DNA from 2 places in the Shewanella goraebulensis genome. Region 1 is predicted to be linked to the other one. Evidence: predicted binding sites of a transcription regulator. Region 1 holds the regulator's gene; the other holds the start of a gene.

Region 1 (7,563 bases):
TGCAACATTAGTTATGGGCGATGCGTTAGCGGTCGCATTACTGCAAGCTAAAGGGTTTACCCGTGACGACTTTGCTTTATCGCACCCAGGTGGTTCTTTAGGGCGAAAACTGCTGTTGAAAGTGTCAGATGTCATGCATCAAGGTAATGATGTTCCTCAAGTTAACAGTCATGTGTGTATCACTGAATCTTTATACGAAATTTCAAATAAAGGTTTAGGCATGACAGCTGTCACCGATGATGACGGTAAACTTGTGGGTATTTTTACTGACGGAGATTTACGCCGAGTGATTGATGCAGAAAAGAATTTACGTACAACCGCCATTGCCGACGTTATGACGCCAAACTGCATTACAATTAGTGCAGATATTTTAGCAGCGCAAGCCCTACAGGTAATGGATGAAAAAAGCATAAACGGCTTAATCGTTGTTGACAGCAATCAGCACCCTGTCGGCGCACTTAACATGCTAGACATGGTCAAAGCAGGAGTCATTTAATATGTCAGATACACAAGTTCATCAAGGTTTATATGGCCCTGTTAGTGATGACATTTGGCAACGCGCTAAAAAAATCAAACTACTCATCTGCGATGTTGATGGTGTATTTTCCGACGGCCGAATTTATTTAAGTAATGCCGGTGAAGAACTCAAAGCTTTTCATACTCGCGATGGTTATGGCGTTCGTTCAATTTTAACCAGTGGCATTAATGTTGCCGTTATTACGGGGCGTAAATCGGCCATTGTTGAAAATCGCATGACTGCTTTAGGTGTCAGCCACATTTATCAAGGTGTCGACGATAAACTCACTCCGTTTAAAGACTTACTGAGTATTTATAATGTTAAACCTGACGAGGTCGCCTATATCGGTGACGACATGGTCGACTTACCTGTCATGAAAGAAGTCGGATTAGCGGTATGTGTGGCTGATGGACACCCATATGTAAAACGTCATTGCCAAATGATTACTAGTATCAATGGTGGTAACGGAGCACTACGAGAGTTAACCGATTTACTGTTAGTGAGCCAAGATAAATTCGAAACTGCCCATGGAATGAGTATATGAGCCGCACCACACTGGCCATACTAGCCTTTTTTGGCGCTGCACTAATTTTATATTGGCAAGTCCAAGTAAAACGCAGTGCCATGGAAGCCACTAAGCTGCCAGATCCTGCTCGTCCAGAATTTATCGCTAACGATTTACGCAGTACTGAATTTAACGAGCAAGGCTTAGTCCAAAGTCGCGTTTCAGCTAAACACATGGAACATTTTCAGCAGACAAATGAAACCTTGTTCACTGAACCTGTTTATCTTGTATATCCAGAAAATGGTGAAGCTGAGTGGCAATTAACTGCTGATTTAGGCAAGCTTAATAAAGAGACTGGCAAAGTAGTCCTACAAAATAATGTTATTATTGATGCAATAAACATCAATGAACCAGTACAATCGCTGACAACGAGTATGTTGGCGTTGGATTTGAACACCATGATCATGACGTCTGATCGACAAATTTATGTCTCAGGCCAAGACTTTAATATACAAGGCTTAGGCCTTTACGCTGATTTAAATGCCGAAGAATTAGAGCTTTTAAGTCAAGTAGAAGGAACGTATGAAGCAAAGTAAAAACCTTACTGTCTCAATGCATAATTTTGTAAAGATGAGTCTAGTTGGAATAAGCCTAATTGGGGCCACTAGCGTAAGCGCTAAAGAAGGTGACTTACAGCAAGAACTAAAAGTCGCTGCAGTGAGCCAGAAAGCCGACATTAAAAATAACCAAGTTATTTTCTTTGGTCCTGTCACAGTCACCCAAGGTACAATAAACATTAATGCCGATGAATTACGGGCATTTAGTGCTGAAACCGGTGGCAAAAAAACCATGATCGCCACAGGTAATCCAGCAACCTTTTCCCAAGAATTAGATGACGGTCGTATTGGTACTGCAAGTGCGAATGAAATCAAATATGAACTCGCTACTAGTATTTTGACCCTAAAAGGCAACGCTAAACTTGATCAAGCTGGCAGCCAAGTTACTGGTAACTTGATTAGCTATAATATTGATAAGCAACAATTGATTGCTGAAAGTACTGGTGATGGTAAAGATCGCGTTATTACGATTTTCCAACCAGAAAACTATCCAGATTTAAATGACTCAACAGATAATTCAGAGCAGCCTGAATTAGAATCACCAAAAGCAGAAGAGTCAGAAAAGCTCATTGAGAATCAAGCTACATCTATCAGTGAAGAGAAAACAGAAGCCAATAATGCTGAAATAACTTCTACAGACATAACAACTACTGAAGAAACTGATACTCACAAGAATAGTTCTGAATCGGCAATGCCCGTCATCGAAGTACCTGAAGCAAATATAGAGACTTCAATTGAAGGCCAACAAGTTAAAGATAAGCCAAATACAGATTCATTACCTGAAGCACCAGCGCTAGAGCAAACTCAATAATGACACAAATAACGTTAACAGCTGAAAACTTGGCGAAAAGTTATAAAAGCCGCCAAGTAGTTAAAAATGTCAGCCTGACAGTTAAAACTGGGCAAATTGTGGGGCTATTAGGGCCAAATGGCGCAGGTAAAACCACCACCTTTTATATGGTGGTTGGTTTAGTTAAAAGCGATAAAGGCCGGATATTAATTGATTCTGACGATCTCACTGCAGATCCAATGCATCTCCGCGCTCGCAAAGGCATTGGTTATTTACCACAAGAAGCCAGTATTTTTCGAAAGCTGACCGTACACGATAACATTATGGCTGTGTTACAAACCCGCAAGAGTTTAACCACAGAGCAGCGCATTGAAGAATTAGAACACTTATTAGAAGAGTTCAATATCACTCATATTCGCGATAGCCAAGGCATGGCATTATCGGGTGGTGAACGTCGCCGGGTAGAAATCGCACGCGCATTGGCAGCCAATCCTAAGTTCATTTTATTGGATGAGCCTTTCGCAGGTGTTGATCCTATCTCTGTGATAGATATCAAGAAAATTATTCAACAATTAAAAAGTCGTGGTTTAGGTGTGTTAATTACAGACCATAATGTTCGTGAAACACTTGATGTGTGTGAGCGCGCGTATATTGTCAGCCACGGTGATTTAATTGCAGAAGGCACGCCTGCTGAAATCTTAGACAATCAGCAAGTCAGGTCAGTATACTTAGGTGAGCAATTCAAGCTATAGTTAGCATTCTTTAGTGCACAATATGGCATTTCGCGACCAGTATCAGTCCCACTTTTTAGTGCTATGTTCTAGACTCAACTTATCGTTGAACTAAATGCTAAACCAAAGCATTGTTTAACGTCAGTCTAGAAAACGATAAAAAGGTGCTAGACCCACACAATTGTTAGTCGCGATGATGAAATTCAATTAGGGATAAGCGGTAAATGAAAGCCTCACTCCAACTCAAAATGGGTCAACACCTGACGATGACCCCTCAGTTGCAACAAGCCATACGCTTATTGCAACTTTCCTCATTGGAGCTACAGCAAGAAATTCAACAAGCACTTGACTCAAACCCTCTCCTTGAGCTCGAAGATGAGTTTGCTAAAGCCAAAGAACCCGTAAAAGAAAACGCCCAGCAAACCGACACTGATTTTAGCGATAATAGCCAAGTTACCGTTGAAAAAGACACCTCTACCGTTGATACCACGGAATCATTAACCAAAGAGTCGATGCCAGAAGATCTCCCGATGGATACTACATGGGATGAAGTCTATACCGCATCGCCTAGTTCAGGCTCTGGGGCCGTCGCTCGTGATGACGATATGCCTTTTCAAGGTGAAACCACCGAAGGCTTATATGAACACCTTGAGTGGCAAAAAAACCTGACTCCTTTTTCTGAAAACGATCTTGTTATTGCCACAGCTATTATCGACGCCGTTGATGAACGCGGTTACTTAACCCAATCAACTGAGGACATATTGCAGGCCTTAGGTCTTGAAGATATAGAACTCGACGAAGTTGAAGCTGTACTTAAACGCGTGCAACATTTTGACCCTGTAGGAGTGGCAGCGAGAGACTTAAGTGAATGTCTCATGATTCAACTTGGTCAATATCCAGATGAAATCCCCTGCATCGACAATGTAAAATTGCTCATTAGTGAACACCTTGATTTAATTGCTGGCCGCGACTTTCGCTTATTAATGCGTAAAACCAAGCTTAAAGAAGATGATTTACGCGAAGCGATTCAATTTATTCAAACCTTGAATCCGCGTCCAGGTTTACAAATAACGCCGATTAAAGACGAATATGTCATACCTGATGTGACTGTATTTAAGAAAAGTGGCCGCTGGGTCGTAGAGCTCAATCCAGATAACATGCCCAAAATTGGTGTGAATCAGCAATACGCAGCCATGGCAAAAGGGTCTGCAAGTCAGTCTGATAGCCAATTTATTCGTGGTCACTTACAAGAAGCAAAATGGTTTATCAAGAGTATTGAGAGTCGCAATGAAACCCTGTTAAAAGTGGCCAATTGTATTGTGCAATTTCAGCAAGGATTTTTTGAGTTTGGTGAAGAAGCCATGAAACCGATGGTGCTTAATGATATTGCTGAAGCAGTTGAAATGCATGAGTCGACGATTTCTCGTGTGACGACTCAAAAATATATGCACACCCCTCGCGGACTTTTTGAACTAAAATATTTCTTCTCTAGCCACGTTAGTACTGATGATGGCGGAGAATGTTCTTCTACTGCAATTCGTGCCTTTATTAAGAAGCTTGTTGCAGCGGAAAACCAGAAAAAGCCACTTAGCGATAGTAAAATGGCGACGCTATTGGCTGAACAAGGGATTAATGTTGCTCGGCGTACGATCGCCAAATATCGTGAAGCAATGCTCATCCCTCCCTCAAACCAACGCAAAAGCTTATAAGCCTTTGTAATGGAGGATGATCTATGCAAATTAATCTGACTGGGCACCATGTAGAAATCACGCAATCTTTACGTGAGTATGTACAAACTAAGTTTTCAAAGCTTGAACGACACTTCGAACAGATCAATAATGTTCACGTTGTGCTCAATGTTCAGAAGCTGCAACAAATTGCTGAAGCAAAATTACACCTCAAAGGAGGTGAAGTTTTTGCCGTATCTCAAAACGCAGATATGTATGTCGCAATTGACGCCCTGATAGACAAATTAGACCGTCAGGTAATTAAACATAAAGAGAAGTTAATTAAACACTAACAATGGAACTTCGCACCATTCTGCAACCGGCGTGCACCACCTGCGCCACGCCGGGCAGTAAGAAAAAAGTACTGGAACTCATCAGCGATTTAATGGCTGCCCAGTACCCAACCCTATCATCACAGGCTATTTTTGAAAGTTTAATAGCACGTGAAAAAATGGGTAGTACAGGTATTGGAAATGGCATAGCTATTCCCCATGGTCGATTAAATGATATCGAACACCCGATAGCCATTTTGATCAAGTGTGAAGAAGGCATTGAGTTTGATGCTATCGACAAGAAACCCGTGGATATATTATTTGCACTGCTAGTTCCTTCAGATCAATGCCAACAGCATTTAAGTACGCTGTCTACCATGGCTGAAAAACTGAGTGATAAATTAATCCTTAAGCGACTTCGAAAGAGTCATGACGCTACAGAACTATATCAGGTTATAACTGCATGAAACTTGTCATCGTATCAGGACGATCAGGCTCAGGTAAATCAGTTGCACTTAGGGTATTAGAAGATTTAGGTTATTACTGTGTTGATAACCTGCCTCTACCACTTATTGGCAGTTTGCTTGAGCAGCTCAAGGGAAATAACGAACTTGTCGCCATCAGTGTCGATGTTCGAAATATTGAAGAGCAAGGCAAGGTTCTAGAAGAGCAAATAGCCTTATTATCTGATGATACGACTATCATTAGTTTATTTCTAAACTCAAATGATCAGGTTCTACTTAAACGCTACAGTGAAACCCGTCGATTACATCCTCTATCTAAAAACCAAATTTCGCTACAAGAAGCTATTCAGCTAGAAGGTCGTTTACTCGAACCGATTGCTAAAATGGTCGATCACTACATTGATACCTCTCAATTGACCATTTATGATCTCAGCGATCAAGTCAGACAAATATTAATGGGCAGTATCGATAAAGAGTTAGTGATTCATTTTGAGTCATTTGGCTTCAAGCATGGTATGCCAGCTGAAGCAGACTTTATGTTTGATGTGCGCTTCTTACCCAATCCGCATTGGGAAACAGAGCTAAGACCGCTAACTGGCTTAGACCAGCCAGTACAAGAATTTTTAGGCAGACAACCTTTAGTCAATAAATTCATTTGGCAAATTGAAAACCTATTTGAAACGTGGATGCCGCACCTTGAACGCAATAATCGCAGCTACTTAACCATAGCCATCGGTTGCACAGGCGGTCAACACCGCTCGGTCTACATTGCCGACCAACTAACAAAGCGCTTTAGTAATAGTAAGCACCAAGTCAGCGCCCGTCACAGAGAGCTCGACTTGTGACAACCACAATGAGTATTTCAAAAGAAATTACAATCAGTAACAAACTCGGGCTCCATGCTAGAGCAGCCACCAAGCTGGCTATTTTAGCCACCGAGTTTGAAGCGAGCATCACGCTTATCCAAGGCGAAAAACAAGCCAGCGCAGCCAGTGTGTTAGGGCTATTAATGCTAGAAAGTGGCATTGGTAAGATCATAACCGTTGAGGCAACAGGTATTGATGCGCAGCAAGCCTTAGATGCGGTGTGCAAATTGATTAATGATAAGTTTGACGAAGAAAGCTAAGTTTTCTCACTCTAAACCCCATAGTTCAACCTAACTACTAAGCTCTTCTTTCACACTCAGATTTTTAACCAACTTTATGATAAGCGAGTACCTTTGGCTTGGTTACTAGGTTAATAGTGCCAACTCCCCTCTGAACCTTTCGCTTAAATAGGTTCTGTTATCAATAAAGCAACATAAAAAACTAACAAATAACTCCAGCAATACGACGACTTTAGCAGTTAATTCTCTTTATATTTGTTTTGTTCGCTATACTCATTAAAGTCTAACAAAAATCAATAAAGCGCTTAATTTTTATGCAGTAACTTAGCTAGAAATAGAAACTGCTTCTCCCTTTCCACCCTGTTAAGTTAATATTGGCAATCGAAATTTTGAGGAGTGGCGAATGGGTATCGAAGTAATCGACAGCGAGCTTACTGAACAGCGCCTAAATCAGCTGACTCAAGCTTTGGGCAGCGGCATGTTTGTCCACGTTAGAAATATGCTCCATGATATGGCAGCGTCCGATGTCGCCCTCATTCTTGAATCTTCACCCCCCAAAACTCGCCAAGTCCTGTGGCAACTCATTGACCAAGAGCAAGCGGGTGAGATCCTTGAAGAATTAGGTGAAGAACTTAAAGATTCCTTGATCAGTGGTATGTCACCTGAAAAAGTGGCTCAAGCAACTTCGGGCATGGATACCGATGATCTAGCCTACATTTTAAGAAGTCTCCCTGACGCCGTTTATAAAAAAGTACTGCAATCAATGAGCAGTCAAGATCGCCATCGTGTCGAACAAGCATTATCTTACCCAGATGATACTGCTGGCAGTATCATG
Region 2 (7,563 bases), 350 kb from region 1:
TTTTGTGGTCATGCTATTCATCATGAAGGTGCCTTTGTTGTCAATGATGCTACAAAGGATGAACGCTTTTCAGATAATCCATTAGTGACAGAAGCACCCCATATTCGCTTTTACACAGGCCATCCTTTGACTATGCCTAATGGTATGCGTGTTGGAACTTTATGTATCATCGACGATAAGCCTCGTGAATTTAGTCAAGATGATAAAATTGCACTACAAGATTTAGCTGAAATGGTGGTCTCTGAACTTGTTTCAATACAGCAAACCACTTTAGATGAGCTGACAGGTATTTCTAACCGTCGCGGTTTTGAAGTATTAGCCAATCAAGCGATGGCAACTTGGGATCGAAATGAGGTTGGCAGCTGCCTGGTATTTTTTGATTTGGATTACTTCAAACAAATTAATGATAATCATGGTCATGAAGCCGGCGATAGAGCGCTAAAGGCGTTCGCTAATCTTTTAACTCAAGAGTTTAGAGATTCAGATGTTATTGCCCGTTTTGGTGGTGATGAATTCTTAGTGTTATTTTGTGAGTGTAATGAAGGTCATGTCACTTTTGCACTTGAACGGTTTCAACGAGCGCTTAAAAAACACAATGACGCCAGCAATGAACCTTTTGAGTTGGCCTATAGTGTGGGTGTTGCGTCGAGAAAAGCAAAACAAAAGTTAGATGTTACTCAATATTTAGATTTAGCAGATCGAGAAATGTACCAAGTGAAAGCGAGACATCACGACGCTCGCTGAAGCAATTTGATACATAATCTGAGCATTTTGTTGGCAATTATTGGCGCTTTATCACTGTTATCTTTTACCGCTCACCTAGACTCTATGTACTATAATTATATGATCCTAAAAGCCGCTTCAGGCGTAAGTTAAGATTACTAAATTATCTGATTAACCACATTCGCTTTCATTTGTCTGCAATCAGTCAGGAGTCGTCCCATGAAAAATGCCATAGATATTTATCAAGCACTTAAAGTGTTTAATAAAATAACTGAGTTTGGTGAAAAACATTCTAGTGAAAGCGGATATAACTCGACTTATCAACTTTGCGGTTTACATGCTGAAACGGGTTATGATGGATATACGATTACACTTAGTGACGGGCGCACTTCGCTCAATATCTATTTCCATAATAAATACCAATTTGACTACCCAGATAATGAAGCCTTTGAAAACTTTATGCGTCGCTTCAGTGAAGTCATTAAGCATACTGTTCAATAGGCTCATAAGGCATATTTAGTGCCGCTGAAGATTTTATTAAGCATTTAAAGCTTAAACCTTAATCCTAGCGTGCTAGGTGTTTACACGACTTTTATTGTTGGGCTAATTTATTTTAACGCTTTATTCCAGCGTTTCATTTCTATTAAGCGACTTATGGTCCTGCGAAACTCAAATGACAGTGCGCCGCCAGAGTACAACTGATTGATATTAAAGCTTGAGCAAACAGTCAGAGATACTTTCTGATCGTAAAGCTCGTCTACCAGGCTGATAAAGCGTCTTGCAGGATCATCATTAGTGGCATAACTGAGCTGGCGTTCGCCAGTTTTATTGCCAATAGCTGCATCTTCTGTTCCCCGAGCTTTAATCCAAGTTCTCACTTCACCACCCAGTTGTGGCACCTTATCAATGACAACATGTTCAAATAAGCTGGCGATTTCGATGTAGTCTAACTGAGACCTAGGCCCATCACATAAATCTTTGAAGTTGAACCAAATGAGCTTATTCACACGAGCTTGATATTCAATAGCTCGATTACAAATGATGATGGTGTCATGTGTAGTGCAAACTGCAGCTTCGTGGGGGTAATATAAACCTGCTAGTTCAATAAAGCTTTGCTGCTTCATTAATGGCTGAAGGGAGAGTTGTACAGAAAGTGGTGTAATGGATTGCTGGTTTATACGATGATCAGTTAGCCCTTTGAGTTCAACTTGATGAACTTTTTTCGTTAAGAGTTCAATAAAAGGTAAGAAACGCTCACGTTGCAACCCGCCTTCATAAAGTCGATTGACTTCAATATTCGAGGTGGCGACTAAAATAACCCCTTGGTTAAATATATGTTCGAATAGCCGCCCTAGAATAATGGCGTCACCAATATCTGATACAAAAAACTCATCGAAACAAATAACTTGGTATTTGTCAGCGTATAAATGTGCGATATGAACTAAAGGATCGCTTATCCCCTTGGCTGTATTGAGCTGCTGATGTACCTCTGCCATAAAGCGATGAAAGTGCAACCGTAACTTGCGATTGGTATTTAGGTTGCTATAAAACATGTCCATCAAGAAGGTCTTACCGCGGCCAACATCCCCCCAAAGGTAAACGCCTAATGTTTGAGGTGATTGATTAGTTGGTTGTTCCGTTTCCGATATATGCTCTGCACCTTGTTGTTTATTGAGTTGGATAAATAGCTGGTTAAGTGTGGTGAGGGCTTGATTTTGATCGGGATCGTCAACGAATACTTGGCTTGATGAAGTTAACTCATTGGATTGCGATTGCACTATTTTAGCGCGATAAAAGTGTAATAAATCAGTCGTCACGCTGCAGTCACTCAATAACTTAGTTGGATTAGTATTGAAAGTATATCAGCAATTAATTCTGCTTAAAGTCGCAATTGAATTCTCTTATCGGTTATAAATTTACACTTGAGTAAATACATAAAACAGCTGACCTCGGCTTGAAACATTGGTTTTTTTGAAAATATTTTGAATATGCATTTTAACGGTATTGATTGAGATACTTAAATTTGCAGCAATTTGCTCATTCGACAAGCCCTGACAAACTAACGATAACACTTGCTGTTCTTTCTTGGTTGTTAACGAAAGTAGTTCTGTTTGACGTTGGGTGATAGGTTGGCGATTACGAGATTGTATATAATGCGACATTGAGTCGTGGCTGAAGTAGAGCTTGTTATTATCGATATTCTTTAATGCTTCGATGATTTCGATAATCGATGCGCTTATAGCTAATCCGCCGTGAAATCCATTAGCAATCAATAAAGTTTCAGTATCTGAATTTAGCTTAGTGCAAAAAGCCAAATGTTTACCTTCAGAGATAAGCTCGGTAGACAAATTAGGTATATGCTGTTTCGGATCATCAACAAAGTGTAGGAGAATTTTTTTGTGCTGATCAGCATGTTGCCAATGGAAATCAAGTGGGTCATGGCTGATGGTATTACATTTGAGTAGTTCAGTAATTTGACAGAGTTGTTGCGTCAAAGGCTCAGGAATATCACCTAAGAAAATATCCGATAAAATCATCTTACGTCCTTGTTTATAACAATCAACTATTGAAGTCCTTAACAATAGTCTGCAAATCTAGCAGATACAGATTATTACATATAATTAGAAAACACTGAAGTTATTAATGGATTAGATTAATTTGCACTGATTGGTAAGTGAATGGATTGTAAATGTAATGTTATTGTTGTTTTTATTTAGTTAGTTTACTATAAGTCGAAAATTTATAATAAAAAGGATACTGCTGGGTATGAATAACAAAGGAAACGGGGTAACTTTTATTGGTCCCGAAACTTCACTGGATGGGGAAATGACAGTAAAGGGGCCTGCTTTGATTGCTGGTCAAGTCAAAGGTGTTATTCGTTCAACAGACCAAGTTAAAATTGAAGTAGGTGGCGAAATTGACGGTGAGCTTTACTGTCAAGAATTACGAGTTTGTGGTGTATTTAAAGGTTCTTTGCACTGTAACAGTCTCGTCATCGTAAGCTCTGGTGTAGTTGAAGGTGATGTTTCAAGCCATAAGATGGAAATCTATGATGGCGGGCAATTCTTAGGTGCTAGAACAAAAGGACCTGAGCAAGGTGTTTTACCTGAATTAGCGGCGGACGAACAATCTGTTGCTGCCTATAGTGCACCATTTAATGATGAACCGGCGTACGCCTCCCCAAAGGCTGAAGCGCCTATTGCAGAGGCGCCGATAGCTCAGGCTGCAAAAGTGAGTAATGTTAATGTAATGGCAGAGCCTATTTCTAACATTGCTGTTGACACTCCTCAGGTAAAAACTGAGATTAAACCAGAAGTAAAGCCAGAGCCAATATCTGATATCAGGGATAATTTAGACGCTGACATTCAAATGACTGAACCTGTTATCAAGGCTGAGCCCAGAACTGCGCCAACGCCAGAACGAAAAGCAGCTCCTGTGCAAAATACTGAAGCTGAAACAGCACCAAAGCCAAAATCAAAACTTGAAATTAAGCCTCAACCAAACCCTCAAGCGCAGTTAGCGGCTAAAGCTGCAGCTGAAAAAGCGCAAGAGAAAAAATCCGGTTCAGGTGCTAAGTTTGTCGTTGCTGGAGTTGTATTAGCTGCTGCAGCAGGCGTTGTTGTAATGAAGCCTGAATTGACCGAAGATTTAATGGCTCAATTTAACTCTACATCATCTCAAAACGTAACATCTGAACCAGCAGTTAAAGAAGTTATCGTTGAAGAAGTGGCTGAAGCATTAACACCGAGTACCGCAGAAGCAGTTGATGCAGAAACAGCGTTAGCGCAATTAGATGCCGCTGGAACAAATGCTAATTCAGGTATTGAATCAGTAACTAATGATGCAGTTGCTGCATCGGTTACTGAGCAAGGAGCATTATTAGCAGAGCTTGATGAAACAAGTGCTGATTTAGAAGCAGATCTTGCAGTAGAAACTGATGAAGTGATTGCAGCTTCTGAAGCTGATGTTGTAGATAAAACTAAAGTAGATAGTCTGTTAGCTGACTTACTTGCAGAAGATCGTACTGAGCTTGTTGAACCTACAGATGCAGTTGAAGAAACTTCAACTGGTAATCTATAGTCAATAGAGTTAGTTATCTGAATTAGCAATATATTGTTGATATTTAGAAAAAGATCACATCTTAAAGGTCCTCAAATGAGGGCCTTTTTTATTGGCATTAACTTCTGAATTGTACACTTTGTCATGACTGTGTTTAGTGACCAATTAACCATCCATTTTGTAGTTATGTCCTAAATTAACGCCATTTATTTTGTAACTCGACTCCTTATGAATGCGATTATTTAATGATGTCATTATTCTCATTACACGGTTTTATTTATGTCCAATTATGCACATATGCCAAAAATTAGAGCTGACTTTTATGGGTTATAAGGAGCTATTTTTACATGAGTTTGAAATCTGTTTTGAATCCCATACCTTACAAAACCTGCTGCGCTAATCTTGTGCGCACTGAAATCGAGCTGCACTTTATTGGTGCGTTTCTATGCCTTTATTTCTGACTGATTTAATCTTATTTGTTTTAAAACATAAGCTTACAAGTTTGGCCTGATGATTGAATTGTATTTGTAAACAAATATATAACAATCACACTTTTGGAGGTCGAGATGAAACTCGTCAGCGCTATCATCAAGCCGTTTAAATTGGATGATGTCCGAGAAGCTATTGCTGGAATGGGCATTGAAGGAATGACTGTAACTGAAGTTAAAGGTTTTGGTCGTCAAAAAGGACACACTGAGCTTTATCGTGGTGCAGAGTATCAAGTCGATTTTCTTCCTAAAGTAAAACTAGAAATTGCTACTAAAGCAGAAAATTTAGAAGTATTACTTGAAGCAATTACCACTGCGGCTCATACAGGCAAGATTGGTGATGGCAAAATTTTCGTAACTGATCTTGAACAAGCAATCCGTATTCGTACGGGTGAGCTTGATAACGAAGCACTATAAGGGGGCTGAAATGGAAGAGTTAGCAGCGTTAGGAACTACAGTCACTGAGTTACGTTTCGCATTAGATACGTTTTATTTTCTAATCTCAGGTGCATTAGTTATGTGGATGGCAGCAGGTTTTGCCATGCTTGAAGCGGGTTTAGTTCGCTCAAAAAATACCACAGAAATCTTAACTAAAAACGTATGTTTATATTCAATTGCCTGTGTGATGTACCTGTTAGTGGGTTACAACATCATGTATGTAGATAATGTTGAAGCAGGTTGGTTACCATCATTTGGTTCGCTAATCGGTTCACAAGCAGACGGTGCCGATCATGCGCTAGAATCTGATTTCTTTTTCCAAGTCGTCTTCGTTGCAACTGCAATGTCAATTGTATCTGGTGCGGTTGCTGAACGAATGAAACTTTGGTCTTTCCTACTTTTCTCTGTGGTATTAACAGCCGTTATTTACCCAATTGAAGGTTATTGGACATGGGGTGGTGGTTTCTTATCTGCAGCCGGTTTCGTTGACTTTGCTGGTAGTGGTATTGTGCATATGGCAGGTGCAGCGGCAGCAATCGCAGGTGTATTGTTATTAGGTGCTCGTAAAGGTAAATATAGCGCTAACGGTTCAGTTAACCCAATTCCTGGTTCTAATTTACCTATGGCTACGTTAGGTATGTTTATTTTATGGATGGGGTGGTTTGGTTTTAACGGTGGTTCACAGTTGTTAGTTTCTGATGCAGAAAATGCTTCAGCGGTTGCAAAAATCTTCGTTAACACTAACTCTGCAGCAGCATTTGGCGCAGTATCAGCGCTAATCGTTTGTAAGATTGTTTGGGGTAAAGCTGATTTAACTATGATTCTAAATGGTGCATTAGCTGGTCTGGTTGCTATTACAGCTGACCCATTATCACCTTCATTATTGATGGCAGCTGTGACAGGTATTGTTGCCGGTGGTGTGGTTATCTTCTCAATTGTTGGTTTTGATCGTATCAAAATTGATGACCCAGTAGGTGCCATTTCTGTTCATGGTGTATGTGGCTTCTTAGGCTTAATGCTAGTACCGCTTTCAAATGCTGATGCTAACTTTGGTGCTCAGTTATATGGCGCTGCAGTTATCTTTGCTTGGGTATTCGCTGCTTCTTTCGCTGTTTGGTTTGTACTGAAAGCGACTGTAGGCATTCGTGTTACTGAAGAAGAAGAGTATAACGGAATGGATGCTTCAGATTGTGGTGTTGATGCATACCCTGAGTTTGTTTCAATTAAATCAGCTGGATAATAAATGACTTAGTTTGAAATAACTTAAAAAAAGCAGAGCCTTAGTGCTCTGCTTTTTTGTTATACTCAAACTAGTATAAGCATTTAATTGGGCTTTGATATGAACAAGCTAGCTAAACTCATTACTATTATTAGTATGTCAGGATTGCTTTGGATCTTGTCTGCAGAAACTGCTCAGGCTGGTAAAGTGGTTGTGCGTAAAGCTTCTGAGCCATTTGATGCTTTTGCGATTAGAGATCAAGTTCAGCAAGATCATCAATGGCAAGAAATGCTCCGTATGCAGCAGCAAATTCAAATACTACAGGCACTACCCTTTGGCTGCTTACCTATAGCTGTCCCGTACCATTACTTTAACTGTTCTGGTAATGCTTATCGACCTTATCCTTATCAGGGCAAAGAGGTATTTATTCAAATTGATCAACCAAAAAATACTTCTAACCATCATTCAACTGATAAACCTAATTAGTCTGTTAATATTCACTCTAAGGTAAAATCGACTCAATAATTTCTGTCGTAAAAATTTGAAGTTTTATCTTCATTTTTAAGAAAACAGCGATAGTTTGACCTGTTTGTTAGATAAGTTTTGTAACGTTTAAGTGTCTCATTTTTTGCACTT

Evidence for each region. Region 1 encodes sigma-54, which starts transcription at its own class of promoters, with help from an activator protein. Its sites were predicted from a motif close to GTTGGCACGNNNNTNGNNT; they were not measured.
Region 2: a site for sigma-54 is predicted at 5,284-5,302, ahead of QPX86_RS04055 (P-II family nitrogen regulator). Genes of this name have one in related genera too.

The regions. Positions count from the first base shown of each region.
Region 1 is NZ_CP126972.1:624,837-632,399, reverse strand. Features, by position in the region: gene QPX86_RS02655 (KpsF/GutQ family sugar-phosphate isomerase) at 1-496, shown strand, start outside; gene kdsC (3-deoxy-manno-octulosonate-8-phosphatase KdsC) at 498-1,061, shown strand; gene lptC (LPS export ABC transporter periplasmic protein LptC) at 1,058-1,618, shown strand; partial or broken gene lptA (lipopolysaccharide transport periplasmic protein LptA) at 1,635-2,135, shown strand; gene lptB (LPS export ABC transporter ATP-binding protein) at 2,450-3,181, shown strand; gene QPX86_RS02630 (RNA polymerase factor sigma-54) at 3,385-4,869, shown strand; gene hpf (ribosome hibernation promoting factor) at 4,893-5,180, shown strand; gene ptsN (PTS IIA-like nitrogen regulatory protein PtsN) at 5,183-5,626, shown strand; gene rapZ (RNase adapter RapZ) at 5,623-6,468, shown strand; gene QPX86_RS02610 (HPr family phosphocarrier protein) at 6,477-6,749, shown strand; gene mgtE (magnesium transporter) at 7,132-7,563, shown strand, end outside.
Region 2 is NZ_CP126972.1:977,522-985,084, forward strand. Features, by position in the region: gene QPX86_RS04030 (sensor domain-containing diguanylate cyclase) at 1-744, shown strand, start outside; gene QPX86_RS04035 (DUF3081 family protein) at 943-1,224, shown strand; gene zapE (cell division protein ZapE) at 1,332-2,540, opposite strand; gene QPX86_RS04045 (helix-turn-helix domain-containing protein) at 2,640-3,260, opposite strand; gene QPX86_RS04050 (polymer-forming cytoskeletal protein) at 3,490-4,803, shown strand; gene QPX86_RS04055 (P-II family nitrogen regulator) at 5,349-5,687, shown strand; gene QPX86_RS04060 (ammonium transporter) at 5,698-6,948, shown strand; gene QPX86_RS04065 (hypothetical protein) at 7,048-7,413, shown strand.